Regions from separate parts of the Paenibacillus sp. FSL K6-1330 genome, predicted to be linked through region 2. Evidence: riboswitches for the same ligand, from Rfam matches in the RefSeq annotation. Region 2 holds a riboswitch; each other region holds the start of a gene.
The links. A riboswitch is a leader RNA that binds a small molecule or an ion and turns the genes downstream of it on or off. The one in region 2 is predicted to bind cyclic di-AMP.
Positions count from the first base shown of each region.

Region 1: another riboswitch for cyclic di-AMP. It lies ahead of ehuB (ectoine/hydroxyectoine ABC transporter substrate-binding protein EhuB); the one in region 2 lies ahead of NYE54_RS02415 (hypothetical protein).
Region 3: another riboswitch for cyclic di-AMP. It lies ahead of NYE54_RS00495 (C40 family peptidase); the one in region 2 lies ahead of NYE54_RS02415 (hypothetical protein).
Region 4: another riboswitch for cyclic di-AMP. It lies ahead of NYE54_RS31710 (APC family permease); the one in region 2 lies ahead of NYE54_RS02415 (hypothetical protein).

Region 1 covers NZ_CP150269.1:6,599,017-6,603,337, forward strand. The annotation lists gene ehuD (ectoine/hydroxyectoine ABC transporter permease subunit EhuD) at 1-497, opposite strand, end outside; gene ehuC (ectoine/hydroxyectoine ABC transporter permease subunit EhuC) at 500-1,153, opposite strand; gene ehuB (ectoine/hydroxyectoine ABC transporter substrate-binding protein EhuB) at 1,155-1,988, opposite strand; cyclic di-AMP (ydaO/yuaA leader) riboswitch at 2,360-2,505, opposite strand; gene NYE54_RS30140 (SDR family NAD(P)-dependent oxidoreductase) at 2,897-3,640, opposite strand; gene NYE54_RS30145 (flavin reductase family protein) at 3,828-4,321, opposite strand, start outside.
Region 2 covers NZ_CP150269.1:543,876-548,196, reverse strand. The annotation lists gene kdpA (potassium-transporting ATPase subunit KdpA) at 1-249, opposite strand, end outside; gene NYE54_RS02420 (hypothetical protein) at 508-918, opposite strand; cyclic di-AMP (ydaO/yuaA leader) riboswitch at 1,049-1,216, opposite strand; cyclic di-AMP (ydaO/yuaA leader) riboswitch at 1,759-1,934, shown strand; gene NYE54_RS02415 (hypothetical protein) at 2,068-2,532, shown strand; gene NYE54_RS02410 (proline dehydrogenase family protein) at 2,591-3,511, opposite strand; gene pruA (L-glutamate gamma-semialdehyde dehydrogenase) at 3,715-4,321, shown strand, end outside.
Region 3 covers NZ_CP150269.1:101,348-105,668, forward strand. The annotation lists gene NYE54_RS00485 (GNAT family N-acetyltransferase) at 1-359, opposite strand, end outside; gene NYE54_RS00490 (C40 family peptidase) at 498-971, opposite strand; gene NYE54_RS00495 (C40 family peptidase) at 1,409-1,882, opposite strand; cyclic di-AMP (ydaO/yuaA leader) riboswitch at 1,887-2,027, opposite strand; gene NYE54_RS00500 (hypothetical protein) at 2,377-3,204, opposite strand; gene NYE54_RS00505 (M1 family metallopeptidase) at 3,216-4,321, opposite strand, start outside.
Region 4 covers NZ_CP150269.1:6,956,741-6,961,061, forward strand. The annotation lists gene NYE54_RS31705 (molybdopterin oxidoreductase family protein) at 1-783, opposite strand, end outside; cyclic di-AMP (ydaO/yuaA leader) riboswitch at 1,267-1,462, shown strand; gene NYE54_RS31710 (APC family permease) at 1,625-3,451, shown strand; gene NYE54_RS31715 (formate/nitrite transporter family protein) at 3,597-4,321, opposite strand, start outside.

The DNA of each region.
Region 1 (4,321 bases), 1.4 Mb from region 2:
ATGGCGCATAGAATCGGCGTTTCTTTAAACATGACAATTAAATAATTGCCCAGTACCGGAATGATTGGCGGCACCGCTTGCGGCAGGATAATACTTCGCCAGGTTTTAGCTTTCGTGTAATTCAGTGCTGTGGCAGCCTCCCATTGCCCCTTCGGCACTCCCTCGATTCCGGAACGGTACACCTCGGACAGATAGGTGCTGTAATGCAGCCCGAGACCGATGACCCCGGCATAGAAGGCCGGAATGGAAATTCCCGTTAGGAGCGGCAGACTGTAATACAGGAAGAAGACCTGAACCAGCAGCGGTGTATTGCGAATAAATTCAATGATTCCTTTGGTTATAAGCGACAACAGCTTAAATCGGCTCCGCGTCGCAAAGGCAAGCAGCAATCCGATGATTAATGCCACCACGAAAGCGCAGATCGTCACCCATACCGTCATCTTTAACGCACTCAAGAGCTGCGGCAGGATATCCCACACATAGTTCCAGTCCCACATGTCTATAACCTCCCCGCTGTCCATTTACGCTCCAGCAGTCGAACTGCCAGCGATACGAGCGTAGCAATGACAAAATACATGAGGAGCAGCAGTACCAGAATCTCGGTCGTCCAGGAGATGTAATTGTTGCGGAGCACCATCGCCTGATACGTCAAATCCGCCATGGTGATGAAATAAACCAATGAGGTGGATTTGATGAGTTCCACAAGCTGATTCCCGAAAGGGGGAAGCATTCGCAAGGAAGCTTGAGGCAATATCACATTCAACAGCCTTTGCCAAGGCTTCAGATTAAGCGCTAAAGCGGCCTCCCACTGTCCTTTCGGAACGGCCAGCACAGCGCTTCGGACGATCTCCGAGCCGTATGCGCCGAAGTTTAGCCCGATCGCAAGGATGGCCGCCAACATTTTCGGCAGCTCGATGCCGATGAACGGAAGAGCGAAATACAACCAAAACAGCTGCACCAGCAAGGAGGTTCCCCGAAAGACTTCCACGTACACGGCTGTCAATGTGCGAATGATCCACAGCTTCGACAGTCGGCATAACCCGGCTGCAAAGGACATCACGACCGCAAGGATGGCTGAAAAGAAAGCTACCACAATCGTGATCTCCGCCCCTTTTAGCAGCGTAGGGAGAAAATCAATCCACGAATTCGGCATACTATTCCCCGCAAAGCGCAGCAGCCGTCATTTCACCCGGAAGCTCTTCTTCTGTGAATCCGAACTTCTGCAGAATTTCCAGCAGCTCGCCCGATTCCTTCATTTTTTGCAGCTCCGCATTATAAGCCTCCTGGAACTCGGTATCCGCTTGGCGGAACGCCGTAGCTCCATAACCCCGAACGCTTTCTCCATCGATGACCGGCTGCTCGAAATCAGTTACACGTTCGATGTTGTCATCACTAGCCGAATCCAGCATCGCCTGCAGAGAGGGTCCCGTCATGGTAATCGCCTGTACCCGGTCTGCCTGAAGGGCGCTAATAGCCGAGGCCTGGTCGGGGACCTGTATGATCCGGTCTGAAGGAATACCGGACTTCTCCATATAGCCGATTTCAACCGCGCCTGTCATGACGGCGACCTTAGCCTGGTCATGATTAGCAATATCCTCATAACTTCCGAGTTCCATCGGATTCCCTTGCTTCACCGCAATGGCTTCCCCGATGCTGTACTCCGGATTGGCAAACAATACGGCGGAGCAGCGGTCCGGATTAATGAACATGCCTGCGGTGATTAGATCAAACCGCTCGGCCTGCAGTCCGGCAACCAGTGAACCGAATTCCGTCAGCTCTCCCCTCATTTCCTTGATGCCAAGCCGCTCCAGAATAACCCGAGCAATCTCAACGGCTTCTCCCGTCAGCTCCCCGTTGGCCTCTTTATAGGCATAAGGCTTCTCATTCGCAAAACCTACGGTGATATACCCTTGCTCCATGGCGCGATCCAGTGTACTCCCTTTGTCACCGCAAGCCGCAAGCAATACCACCATAGTCACTGATAACATCAGCACAAGCACTCTCTTCAAAACCTTCCACAACCTTTCGTTATGACTTTGCAATCCTTACAAAATGGCATGTTGAAATTACCCTTGTTAACGCATATGTTAACTTGGATATAAGGACATTCAGACACCTTGCACGGGTCGGGGCTTCAGGGAAGATGATTCATCCATCTCCTTGCACGCTTAAACCCAATGCCATCCGACTGATTCAATTGGTTAAACATTTGCAGGCCTTGCCCCTCCTCTTTAGCAGAATACAAAAAGACCACCAAACAGGGGATTTAGACATAGCTCCGCCAGCAGGGGGTCAAAAAATAGAGAAAAGGCCCCTAAGAGAATCAAGGGCCTTTGTTATGAACATCCATTATGTATGCAAGACCCATCCACTGCTGACGAGGTTAGCTGACGGACTCGGGTAAGATGGTACCCTACACTCATGATTCCAAGTGACTCGCCCCTGGTGAAACTGGTTCCCCCGCTTTCCGGAAAATGTATGCCGGAAACTAAGCGTGTGTCCATGATAAAGGGAAGTTTAGGAAAAGTCAAACCCCTTAAACCGCTTTTTCTGGAAATTCACACGCAGAAATGCCATTCTTCCGGGGTGTATGACAAGCTAGAAAAATGCCTCATTCAAGCTTGTCCACCTACAACATAGGAATTTTATCCCAGACCAATTTTTCGCTATATAGCAGGCGTTTGCCATGCCTCCCTTACTCGTTCATGTGATGGATAGTTTATGCCATGAATTAGACCAAAACAGTGGAAAGCTTCTACAACTCCATCTGAACCAAAAAAAATTTTTGATTATCCATTAAAAACCCATTATGACTCATTTACTTCTAGTTACGGGAGCGCTGGTGCCAGCATCATATATTAACCGCCGATAAGTGTCGGGATTTTTGGTCCATGGATTATACGGCTGTATATCCGCCATCCACCAGTAAGCTTGTGCCTGTAATGAAGGACGCATCTTCACTGGCAAGGAACAACACGGCTTTGGCTACTTCTTCCGGCTGTCCCAAGCGGCCCATCGGATGAAGGCCGACCAGGTGCTCGGTGATCGCTTCCGTTCTTCCCTTAATAAGCGGAGTATCGATGTATCCCGGGCATACGGCATTGACCCGGATCCCTTTTGGAGCATAATCCGCGCCCATCGACTGGGTTAACAGCTTAACGCCTCCCTTAGCGGAAGCATAAGCGGTAACACCCGCTTTTCCGACATGGCTATGGATCGAGCCGCAGTTTACGATCGCCCCTCCGGTTCCTTGGGATAACATCTGTTGGATTACATATTTATCACACAGGAACACCCCTGTAAGATTAATATCAATCGTCTTTTGCCAGTTGTCCATCGACAACTGATCAGCAGGGGCATCATGAGCAATGCCTGCATTGGCGAACAATACATCGACACGGCCAAAATGCTCAACCGTCTGCTTCACCATATTTGCAACTTCCTGTTCTTGGGTCACATCCGTCTTAACGAACAGCGTTTCAAAGCCTGCGCCTCTTAATTCATCCGAAACAGCCTGTCCCCGGTCCGAATAATCTGCAATAACAACCTTGGCTCCCTCTTCTACAAAAAGCCTTACTGCTGCTTCGCCGATCCCGCTGGCGCCTCCCGTCACAATGACAACCTTGGATTCAAATTTCATTTGTCGACCACTCCTATATTGTGAATTCATCATATCGATTCCATATTCATGTAGAGTTAACATATTCCAGGCATGATATTCCACAAGCCCCTGTTTCTTTCATGAACAACATCCTATCGAATAACGGCATATGGACGCTCACAACTTAATATTCGCCGCATCCTAACCTTATCCAGCCTGTCCATTGTTATACAGGCCGCTCGATTGTAAACATCTCTCCCAGTGAAGCATAGATATTACCAGCCATACGGCTCACAGGCTTCAACTTGGCAGCGTCAATCCGGCCTTGCTCGTAAAGTTCCTCCGCAACATGGAAGCGGACTACGCGGGCAATCAGCAGATCGGCACCAGGCAGCTGATCCGCTGCATTCAAAGTGACGACCTGCTCCAGCACGCATTCCATGCGAATCTTGCTCTCCAGAACGCCGGGAACTTTAACGACCTCGCTAACGACCGGGGTTAAATGCGCTCTGTCAAGTTCACTCTCATGCGGGGGCAGGTTCGCCGCCGTTTCGTTCACGGCTTCAACATTGTCTTCGTCCACGATGTGGATGACAAGCTCACCGCTTTGCATGGCATTTCTCGCTGTATCCTTAGCCGTACCGTTCTTCCGCTGAACGGAAACGGACAGCAGGGGCGGATTGCTGGACAGAATGGAGAAATAACTGAATGGTGCCGCAT
Region 2 (4,321 bases):
CCGCAGAATCAAATACCCAGCCGCGACCAGCACGATATTCGTCATCACAAAGCTGATGGCATAACCTTTCCACGTCATTCCCTTGCGTTCTTTCAAGCCAATCAGTGCGAAGATCGGTTTCTCCGCCCAGGAGAACCATCTGTCCGTTCCATTGCCTTCATTGCGAAACACCTGATATAGATAAGTTCCAAGCGGCTTTACCAGCAGCACCAGAACGAGTATAACGATGGCAATTTGTAAAATGCCCATGGCGAATGCCTTCCTCCTTCAGCTGTCTCCCTAGAATTTTTCAGGGTGAATCAGCGCATAAATCAAGTACAGAAAAATAAAGAGCGTGCATACCAAAATGATCATCATGGTTAATCCGCCTCCGGTTCAGAAACCACGCGCCCACACCAAGACATGAACAGCATGAACAGTCCGTAGGTTCCTCCCAATATGAGCACCATATATAAATCCTGCATGAATATAACCTCCTAAAACCTCGTTGTGATATCAGCCAAGACCTTAGCTGACAATGGACGAAATCAGGAAGGATACCTGGTGATGGTTCGTATGAAGCACCACATCGGCACCCAGCCCTTTGTATATCAATCGCGGATTGCTGGAATGGGTAATCACATAAATCGACTCTGTGGTCCAGGTCCGGCAAATCCGTAAATAGCGGCAGCATAGATTCAAGCTGCTCTCGAACAGAAACACCTTGCTGACGGGAAACTCGGGAATGATCCAGGTTTGCTCGTCCCTTGTATCGATTAGTATCATGTTGGTGCAGCCCAGCTCATGCAGCCTCTCCTGTTCAACCCGGTTGTTGGCTATGGCCACAAACGAAATGCGCTTAAAGATCAGCTGGCGGATAAATTCTTCCCCGGCCTTGTTCGGTGCGGATACCAGGATAAACTCCTGCGATTTCTCCATCTTTTGTTCTCCTCCTAAGTTCGGAAAGAGAAGACAACAACAAAGAAGCCTGTGGAAAGAGAAGAACTCTTCCCGCAGGCTCCTTAATAGGACACGGTGAAATACACCGTGGCCCAAGTCCACGACAATCGTTGCCTCTCTCGATACGCTTACGAGGTTAGCTGACGGATTCGGGCGTGAGAGTCGCCCTACCCATAGACCGTTATCTTGTCCATGGGATTCACCCCTGAGAGATAGATTCATCTCCCGACTGGTTCCCCCGTTCCTTTTCCATTCAAGGACTCAGCGAAAATTGAAAACGAGTAGCATGTTATTCTATTAGCCATTGACTAAACATCCAGGTTTAGCAAAACAACACAGCATCAGGTTCGAGCGGTGAGAGTCGCATCATCCTGCAATTTCAGCGAAGGCCCATGGCGCCTTCGCCCGAGATTCGATCCATAAAAGAGCCTGATGCAGCTCTCACACTGCCTGTAGGCCTTCATGAAACGGTTGCCTGCATGCCTGTCGCTGGTGTCCGTCAATTCATAGTTCGTATCATACGTCTGGCCCTGCAGGAAGTAAATGTGAGCAAAAACACATGTGGCGTTATGTCGAGCAGGAACTGATCAGTATTGCTTCATTATCTCTCGAATACTACTCTATACTATGTATTTCTCTTGTTTTCTTGTATTTATCGCAATCTATCGAGATACCGAGATTTTGCCATGATAATCGATGACACGACTGAATGTACACGTTTTCTTACACGGTTTTCATCAATTTTCGGAATATATCCGTCCCATATGATCATTTACTTTTAGTTTCCTCCGGCGTATGATTCATCCATCTAATCGAAACATTCGTTATACGCTGAGCTCCCGACAGATGGGGAGACGGGGGAACCAAAATCGCCAATGGAGCTTCTATTGGTGAATGGGGTGAATCCGCAGTGCCTAGATGGTCAGGCACTGCGGTAGGGTGCTCTCAAGCCCGAATCCGTCAGCTAACCTCGTAGGCGCGTTTTGAGAGAGAACACCACCCGAGCCTTAAGCGGAAGCGGCCACTGGAACAGGGCCTCTAACGACAATAAGGCCTGGAGAGCGGGGGATCTTTGCTCACCAGGCCTTTTTACCGTGCATATAACATTCCTATAAAGGAGCGTAGATCATGACGAAATTCATCGAGGCTGCACTGACATCCGTTATCGAAACCGAAGTTCCCGCATTAAGTGTAGAGCCCATCCGCCATATGGAGATATTTCGTTTCGACCAGGGCTCGGCTGAACGCTTTATCCCCTGGAGCAAACGAGATTGGAACTGCGGTTTGTTCAAAATCAGCTGCAAAGACGCGGCTGGTTATGCCGAATATGCGCTGCCAAGCAACAGGGAATTCACGGATCTAGTCCGCTGGGCAGCCGTCTTTACGAGGCTGAAAGGCATGTCCGTGACCGAGGCCGTTCGCTATGCCCAGAAGCAGCACCAGTGGGGATCCGCCCGGATGCAGCTCGCCGTATCGGCGCTCGCCGATCTGGAGACCAATCGGCAACAGCACATCACCCGTAAGCGGTTAGGCAGCTTGCCGCTGGAGCGTTCCTTCCTGATGGACTGCTCGGAGGCGTATTATTTCTTCTAGGACAGTAGCTAGAGAGCTACCGTCCTCGCTTCGCTTTGAATTAATTGTTTTCCCCCGCTCACTTGAACATATTTTTGAGCACCATCATCAGGTTGGCTGGCTTCTCCGCCAGCCGCCGCGTAAAATACGGGTACCACATCGTTCCGTAGGGCATATAACACCGAATGCGGTAGCCGTCCTGTGCAAGCGCTGCCTGATCGTTCATCCGTAGCCCGTACAGCATCTGAAACTCAAATTCCTGTTTGTCTATGTGACTCTGCTCGGCAAACACCTTCACCCAGTCGATGATGTTGTCATCATGCGAAGCAATCGCAACGTAGGCACCCTGATCAAAATGCATTTTGATCAATTTCTTATAGTTGTCAATGACCTCCCGCTTCTGCTGAAAAGCGATGGTTCCCGGCTCTTTGTACGCCCCCTTCACGAGCCGCAGATTAACACCGGCATTGATTAAATTCTTGACGTCCTCCTCCGTACGGAACAAGTAGGCCTGCATCACGGTCCCCACATTGGTCAGCCCCTCCTTATGGAGCCGCAGCGTCATGTCTATCGTCGCCTGGGTATACGGCGAATCCTCCATATCCAGACGAACGAAGTTGCGGTGCTCTTTCGCCTTTTTCGCCACCAGCTTGATATTCTCGTAAGCCTTCTCGGGGTCCAGTGCCATGCCCATCTGCGTCGGCTTCAGCGAAACGTTCGATTTCACTCCCCGCTTGGCAATCCCTTCTACAAGCTTCAAATACTCCTCCCGGTACCCGGCCGCTTCGTCCAGCGTCGTGATACCCTCCCCCAAATGATCGAGCGTGACGAGAATGCCCTTCTCATTCAGCCTCTCAATTTCATCCAGCGCCTCGTCCAAGGTATCGCCGGCTATGAATCTGCCCGCCAGTTTTCGGCCATACTTGATCGACAACCACTTCACGAATTTATTACCGGACACCGTCAGGATCACTTTACGGTAAAGTTCGGTTCCGTCCATGCAAGCTCCCCCTTTGCAAAAGGCAAACCAAAATGCACTCTATCTTAACTCATATGCAAAAATCATGACGGCATGCAGAAAGACATACATATCTAACATCGAGCTTTTCACCAAGAGATTCTAAACACCCCACCATGACGCATTCAGCAGCTGGACCATAAACCTAAAGCTCCGAATCATATCATGTTAAGGAGGGGCCTTCCATGCGAGTACCTTTTCGGAATGAACCATTTCTGGACTTCAAGAACGAGTTGAACAACAAGTTATACGATGCTGCGCTATCCGCGGTCGAAGCCGAACTCGGCAAGACGTACCCTCTGGTTATCGGCGGTGCCCAAATCCATACGGAGCGTACCCTAAAGTCGGTCAATCCGTCCCGTAAACGTCAGGTCATCGGCATTGTATCCCAAGCCGATACCGAACTTGCGGAACAAGCCATTCAGACAGCCGCACGGACTTTTGAGACGTGGAAACACACCGCGCCGAGCGAACGGGCACGATATTTGTACAAGGCTGCAGCAATCATGCGGCGACGCAAGTTTGAATTCTCCGCACTGATGACGCTGGAAGCTGGAAAAACGCGTGCCGAAGCGGATGCGGATACGGCCGAAGCGATCGATTTCATGGAATTCTATGCACGCGAAATGCAGCGTCTGAGCGCGCCCCAGCCGCTAACAGTTCATGAGGAGGAAGAAAATCATCTCTATTACATTCCACTCGGCGTCGGCATCGTCATTCCGCCGTGGAACTTTCCACTCGCGATTATGGCAGGCATGACCACGGCGGCCATCGTCTCGGGCAACACCGTTG
Region 3 (4,321 bases), 440 kb from region 2:
TCAAGGTCGATTTCGTCGACAGGCCGCCTCCGCCTGGCTTCCCGAACAATCGCCTCCATAAACCGTTTACCCATTCCGCGCCCGCACCAATCAGGCCGCATGCCAAGTCCGATTCGTGTCACCTCGTGCATCGGAAACAGCTGGGCAAATCCCCACAGGGCCTCCCGTTCATCCAGAATCGAGATGTACTGCCTCTGGCGAATGTCGGGATCGCCAAACTCGACCTCAAGTCCTTTCATCTGCTCCCAGGGAAGAAAGCCATAGATATTATAGGGAGGAGGATAGGTCCAGGCGCATATTTCCTTTGCGTGCTCTTCACGCATGACTACGGTGTGAAATGAAATCGGTGTTGCATCCATTGGTGAAGTCCTCCTATCGTATATATGAATGATAACCCTTTTCCGAATATCCAAGTCGCATCAAAAAGCCCGTCAAAGAGAGGTAAGGGCTCCTTTAACGGGCAAGCAGTATGTATAGGGATGATTAGCCTCTAAAGCTTAGGATGATTCACCAGCCGACTCTTCATACGTATCATCGCTCATGATACGCTTTGCACCCACGTATCGCTGATCATAGTACTCCTCTGCAAGGCGGTTGATAACCACGCCGCGGTTGGTCGAGGCATGGGCAAATTTGTCATCGCCGACATAAATGCCGACGTGGGAGATGCCCTGGCCCGATGTGTTGAAGAACACCAAATCGCCAGCGCGCAGATCCTTACGGGACACGCTTGTCCCCATGTCGAATTGAGAGCCGGATTGATGCGGGAGCTTCAAACCGAGTTTGGCATATACATACATGGTGAAGCCGGAGCAGTCAAATCCGCTCGCGGTCGTACCGCCGTAGCTGTATCGTGTACCTAGCACCTTATCGATTTCCTGATCCAGCGCACTATCAGCAAACACGCTGCCAACGCCCAAAGTGAATAGCAGTGTGATACTAAGGGCTGCTGTTGATAATGTTTTCTTCAGCATGGAAAGCTCCTTTTCGCTGCCGCGAGGCATAGCAATCTATGTATTAAAGCACTTACATTAATGACAAAGTTGTTACTGCGTCCATTCTATCAGACAGTAAGCGGGATTGGCAATTATTTCTTGATGAATTTTGCTATTTTTCAATCGTATTAGCTGTCGAAGCGTCAGATAAAATCAATATTTTCCCAAAACGGTGTTTAATGAAGAGAGAGAAGGGTATATAAAGAATAAGAGGATATTGGGGATGGAATAACCAAACGAAGTCATTTCAATATCTTCATTCATTTTTTTTTGAAAAGTGGAAACTTTTTCGTTGTCTTAAACGTTATAAAGGTATACACACAATCAACAAAAGAAAAAAGCCGCTGGATGAGATCGGCACAATCTCATAAACCCAGGGCTTCTTATAAGAGTAAATCAATAAAGTTCCAACATTAATTGTAGTTCACAGCTACAGATTTGTACGTATTCTGACTCATAATTCTCTTAGCGCCTACATATCGGTTGGCGTAATAGCTCTGGCTTAGCGGACTGATCATGACACCACGCGAAGATGAGGAATGAGCAAATTTGCCGCTTCCAACATAAATACCCACATGAGAGATACCTCTACCGGATGTGTTGAAGAACACGAGATCGCCAGCTTTCAGGTTGCTCTTGGATACTGCCGTTCCTACTTTGTATTGAGCTGCAGACGTTCGCGGCAGGCTAAGGCCAAGCTTCTTGTAAACATAGCTGGTGAATCCGGAGCAGTCAAAACCATTCGTTGTGGTTCCACCCGTTTTATAAGAGACACCAATGGCTGGTTTGATTGCTGTATTTAATTTGGAATCGGCGAAAGCGCTTCCGGTCCCTAATGTGAGTGCGAGTGCGAGGCCGAGAGAAACAGCCGTTAACTTCTTTTTCAAAACAAAAAGCTCCTTCCATTGCCTGCGAGGTTAGCTTAAGGGTTCGGTTGAAAGGTCCCCTATGATCCCTCTCTTGCGAGATCAATTCACCCAAAACGGATCCCCCGCTTCCCATATCGTTATGGGAATTCGGCTCCTTAAAATGTTGATGAACCCATTCATTGACGTCTGACGTTCCAACATAGTTAACGAATTTACATCGTTCCAACAAAAAAGTTACAGTAAAGATGACAAAGTTGTTACTAACATATTCGTTATTTTAGCAGAGTATTAACAATTTGGCAAACGAGGAAAGATCATTTTTAAACAAAAAAACCTGTCCCCATCTTGGGGAAACAGGTTTTTTTGTAATTTGGCGCTCAGAAATTTGTAATATAGAGGATAAATGAATGCTTATTCTTTGTAAAATCAAGCTCGAGATAAAAACGTGTCACTTCGGATTACAGCTTATTCGCGAGCATGATTCACCATATCAGGGTAACGAATTGTAACGATTAAGAATGCTGTGAGGAGGAATCTCTCCACAAATGATATTGGGTGGAAATTACCCAAATTTGGAATAATCCATTCAGGAAATAAGAGGCCTGCTGAATAATTAAGCCGATCAACCCGGCCCAGAAGAGCGAAGCCGAGCTCAGGAGCAGCAGAATGATACAGGCTGATCCGCCGATGGTGATGGACAACAGCACTGCCGTGCCCAAGCGGCGGAAGAGTGCCAGAATAGAGCTGATCATACCGAACCCCCCAGTGCGCCCGAATTGCATATAGAGCAATAACAGGCGGATCAGATAGGCGTACAAGAACCACCCAGCTGCATAGGGCAGTGCATGAAGCAGCAGAACAGGCTCTTGAATCCCATTCAGCAGAATCGGAAGGATTTTGGGCAGAATCCAGTAACCGGGCGCAAAGGTGAGAATGAGCTCTATCAGATAGAATAGCGTTACGGGTTTCCACAGTTTCCGCATGCCAATGAAGAAGAATAAACCGCGCTCGCCCTTAGCTTCCTGGTGAAGGTTGTAGAAGATGCCGGCCCGAATGAGCGGGGTGAAGATTATCCTGATCAAGAGCAAACCGGCCAGAAGCCATGCGTAGGTGTGGACCGTGCTGCTCAGGGATAGGCTCATCTCGCCCTCGTAGAAGAATAAAAGACGGCTGAGCTCGTTAGGGGCAGAATCCGGATATCGCATAAGAAGGGGAACGACTGCCGATTTTACGAGTCGGTACAGGCAGTATCCCCACAGCAAACGGTATAAGAAGAGCAGAATCGAGACGTATAGCTGGTCTTTAACACTGATCCACCCTTGGCCTGCGTAACTTTTCATGTGCTCCCCCCTCACCATGACAGGCTGCCGAACAGCGTCTCCACAAGCTTGGTAATACTGAGATTCCAGCGTGTAACCACCTTCGGATCCATTCCTGCCTTCATATAGTTATTGATGTGTTTATTCTCTAGGACGATGGAATATTTCGGATCAACCATGGCCCAGGCGAGCGGAGTGCTGTACTCCAGGGTGTAAGTAACTTTTCGGTCCTTGCCGCTCCAGGTTCGCTCCACCGTTTTGCCGTCCTCAAAGGCGAACACGATTGGCACATCGGTTATATCCCCGTCCCTGCTCGTTATCTTGACCGTAGATTCATACCGAGGATGTTCCGCCGTGCCTTTATTTTTGGTTTTGATCACGTCGATGGCAACGTCCGCCATCTGGCTTCCATATACATATTGGTCAAAATACGGCTGCCAGGACGTTTTGCTTACTTGCTCTACAACTTTCTGGAAGTCGGACGTGGTCGGGTGCTTGAAGCGGTATTTCTGGGCGTACGTATGAAGAATCTTCTCCATCATCCGCGGACCGACCTGTCGTTCGATGCCTTGCAGCACCAGCTTGCCCCTCGTGTAAACATTCAGTGCGTAGTTTTCGTGCGAGCTGTATTTCCAGGATTCCATCTTCAGCGGTGCAGGGGAAGTGATGGATGCTCCCTGAGCCGCCGTATTGGAGGTAATCCCGTATTCTTTTTCCATCACTCGTTCTTCTGCATAGGTTGCGAAGGCTTCGTCCAGCCACGCTTCCTCAAATTCGTTACTTGCGATCATTCCGTAAAAATATTGATGGGCAATTTCATGAATGACGGTCCGCTCCAGCTCATATCCCGGCGAATCGTTTTTGGCCCCGAAGGCCGTGACCAGCGTCGGGTATTCCATGCCGCCTGCACCGTTGCCCGATTCTGGCGGAACGACGATGGACAACGTGGAATACGGATAGGTTCCGTACCATTTTCCAAACGAAGCGAGTGCCGACTTGGCAGCATCAAAGTAACGCTCCTTTAAGTCTTTATGGGCTGGATCGAGATACAGCTTGATGCGGACGCCCGGTACGCCTGGTGCGGAGAATGCTTCTTCTGCCGTGACAAAGTTCGGCGATGCCGACCAGGCAAAATCAT
Region 4 (4,321 bases), 1.0 Mb from region 2:
CAAGGCTTCATGCCCGAGCGTATACTGCCGGAGGAATTCCTCATTCACCATGCCATCTCGGAACATGATGTGCATGAGGCCGACCGCCAGTGCCGCATCCGTGCCCGGAAACAGCGGAATGAACCAATCCGACCATTGCCCGGTCTGGTTCTTATGAACATCAATCACAATGACCTTGGCACCGGCCTTGCGTGCTTTCTCTGCCAGCACTACTTGGTGCATATTGGTGCTGACGATATTACCGCCCCAGACAATGATGACATCGGCATGAACGGTTTCCTCCGGGACGGTGCCTCCATTAAACCCCATCACGGATTTCCAGCCCGCAGTGCCTGCGGAATTACAGATCGACTGCTTCAGGCGGCTGGCGCCCAGCCTGTTGAAGAATCTCCGATCCATACCGTCCACGCTCAATATCCCCATATTGCCGTAAAAGCTGTATGGTAGAATGCTCTCGGAGCCATATTCCTTGATCAGCTTCTTGTAGCGCCCGGTAATCTCCTGAATCGCTTCATCCCAGCTGATCCGCTCGAAAGCCCCCTCACCCTTGGGCCCTACCCTCCGCAGCGGATAAAGCACGCGCTCGGGATGATACACCCGATGTGCCATATTGCGGACTTTATTACAGATGGCTCCCTGCGTCATCGGATGATCCGGATTGCCGGTAACCTTCACGATTTTTCCATTCTCTTTATGCAGCAGCAGACCGCAAGTATCGGGACAATCCAACGGACATACCGCCGGAAACACACCATTCTCCTGATGAATCATCGCTTGAGTCATTTCGTCCATTCCCCCTTGTACACGCTGAATCATATCCCCTTATCTTAAAAGAAAATCAGGGCTCCAGTAAAGTCTTACATTTTTTTCTGAGCAGGTGTTTCACTCTACTTCCTTCCGGGTATATTCCTATCAAGAGCAACGAAGAGGAACCCAGACCCTTTCTCTTCCTTGCCAAATCATGGACCACTCCCAAAAAATTCGCCATGCCCATGTCTCCTCCCCCGAGACCGGCATGGCGAATTTGTTTGTATGCAGCGTCTATCGCATCACATCTGGGCTACTTGCCACTTACGCATCATAGAAAGTCATGCTTTCTATAGCAAACATGCAAAAAACAAAGCCTGTCAAAGCCACATATTTATGTAAGCGCTTATCTGTCATTTTTTATAAATAATTCTGCTTTATTCTTCGTTGGAGGGTGTTTTACAAAAGATTTGAGCAGGCGTAATATACTATTCAGCTTCGAAATCATTCTTCATATTCACATGACATTCGCTTAATTTCCAATTGGGAAAGCGGGGGAACCACACGTATGGATGGATACCTATAGGATCTGTCAACCATACTATGGGGTGAATCCTGATGCAGCGCGTACTTACGCCGCGACTATTATCAGGTAGGGCGACTCTCACCGCCCGAATCCGACAGCTAACCTCGTCAGCGTTGATGGAGAGGGTTGTGAACTTGTGATCAAACACAGGGTTCTAACCTGTGTTTTTTGTTTGCCAAAAATCAATATTGGAATGGAGATAGCCCATATGTCCAGCACATGAGGCACACCGATTGAAGTCACTTCAAGCAGCTCCCATCATGTACCTATTCTTAATCGGCGGTGAAAAACATGTTATCTTCTATCAAACGATTCCTCATCGGAAGACCCCTTAAATCAACGGAATTGGGCGAGCAAAAGCTGAACAAAACCAAAGCGCTGGCCATCCTTTCATCCGACGCCTTGTCGTCCGTGGCCTATGGACCTGAACAAATTCTGATCGTCTTGATGACCGTTGGCGCGGCTGCCTATTGGTATTCCATACCGATTGCCGTCGGGGTCCTGGTCTTATTGCTGGCACTTATCCTATCATATAGACAAATTATTTTCTCATATCCGCATGGCGGCGGAGCCTACGTGGTTTCCAAACAGAATTTAGGCATGTATCCAGGATTGGTCGCTGGCGGCTCCCTGCTGGTCGACTACATCCTGACGGTTGCGGTCAGCGTATCGGCGGGGACGGACGCGATCACGTCGGCTTTTCCGGAATTGCATGCCTACAATCTGCCCATCTCCATCGTGTTCGTTCTATGTTTGACCGTACTCAATTTAAGAGGGGTTACGGAGTCGGCCACCATATTGGCTTATCCGGTTTACTTGTTTGTACTGGCGCTGTTTATCCTGATTGGCGTCGGAATATTCAACATAGCTACAGGCCATGCATCACCAGAGCTTCACACGCCGATCGGCACGCCTGTCGCCGGTCTCAGCTTATTCCTGCTCCTGCGGGCATTTGCCTCGGGCAGCTCTGCCCTGACCGGCGTTGAAGCCATTTCTAACGCCATCCCGAATTTCAAGGATCCCGCTCCGAATAATGCGGCCAAAACCTTGGTCGCGATGGGATCCTTGCTGGCAATGTTATTTTCGGGCATCGTATTCCTGGCCTATTACTATGGGGTTAGCCCCAGCGAGCAAGTCACTGTCGTTTCCCAGATTGCCGAGCATACTTTTGGACGAAACGTTTTTTATTACTTTATCCAAGGAACCACGGCTCTCATTCTGATCCTGGCCGCCAACACGGGATATTCCGCCTTCCCGCTGCTTGCCGTTAATCTGGCGAAGGATAAATTTATTCCCCGAATGTTCACCGTCCGGGGGGACCGTCTGGGATATTCAAACGGGATTATCATACTTGGGTTCTTCTCCATTCTGTTGCTGCTGGCTTTCGAAGGCAAAACCGAGCATCTGATTCCTCTGTATGCCGTCGGCGTGTTTATCCCTTTTACCCTCTCCCAAACAGGGATGATGGTGAAGTGGATTCGCGAAAAGCCCGAAGGATGGATCGTCAAGCTGATCATTAATACCACCGGCGCATGCATTAGCTTTATCGTGACGATGATCTTCTTTTTCACGAAATTCGCCCAAGTGTGGACCGTCTTGATTTTCCTGCCGCTGATCATTTGGATCTTCACACGAATCCACAAACATTATGAGGCCGTAGCAGACCAGCTGCGAATTACGACCTGTGAGCCGGTTAAGCCGATTGAGGGAAATGTTATTATTCTGCCTGTGGCGGGAATCACGCATGTGGTGGAGAACTCGCTGAATTATGCCAAATCACTGGGAGCAGGACAAATTATCGCGGTGTACGTGCCGTTCGAGCGGGAGGACGAGGCGGCCTTCCAGGAAAAATGGAAGAAGTGGCAGCCGGACATCCGGCTGGTGACGCTGCACTCGCCTTATCGGAGCATCATTCAGCCGCTGACCAAATTCATCGATACCGTGCAGCGGAAGGCAAGCGAATCCCACTACCAGGTTACCGTTGTCATACCGCAGTTCATCCCCAAGAAGGGCTGGCATAACTTCCTGCACAATCAGTCCAGCTTGCTCATTCGCGCACATTTACTGTATCGGAGAGATGTGATTATCACCACAGTACCTTACCATTTAAAAAAATAGCGGGCTTGTTCCGCTGCGACTTATACAAGGAATCCACTCCGCCAACAACACTAAAAAAGCTGCGATCATCCGATCCCTATTCTTAAGGGAGCGGTCAATTGCAGCTTTTTTTCCTCCGCCTAGACGCTTACCAGGCTTCGGGATATTAAGAAACATTCTGCGCAGAATGAACCTGTTGAGCAGTGCCGGTAGTTGGCGCAGACGGCAGTGCGGCGTCTTGTTCGCCGCGAAGCATGACCTCAACCTTATCATCCTTCTTCAAATATACGGTCCCGTAGGCAGCTCCCACAAACAGCGCGCCTCCGACGAAATTGCCAAGCCATACCGGAATGAAGTTCACCAGATACTCGCCCCAGCTGTAATATCCTTCAAATATCGCTGCCGGAATGAGGAACATATTGGCCACCACGTGCTGAAAGCCAATGGCTACAAACGCCATCGTCGGAAACCAGATCCCGAGAATTTTGCCACTCATCTGATCCGATCCGTAGGACAGCCACACAGCGAGCGCCACGAGCCAGTTGCACCCGATGCCCGACAAGAAGGCCTGCAGGAAGCTGTCGTCGATCTTATGACCTGCCATGTCCACCAGCTTCTCCAGATAAACGCCGCTGCCTGTCAGACCCGTCACATGACCAAAGAAATAAGCGACGAATAACGCCCCTGCCATATTGCTTACCGTGACAAGAGCTAAATTTCGTACCATTTCTTTCGTGGAAATTCGCTTCTTGAATCTGGCCAGGGACACGGCCATCATGTTGCCTGTCAGAAGCTCTCCGCCCGCTAGCAATACAAGAATCAGTCCGACAGGGAATATCGCCGCGCCTATAAAACCGGCAATGCCTCCCCAAGCCTCCGATGCTCCGGCAA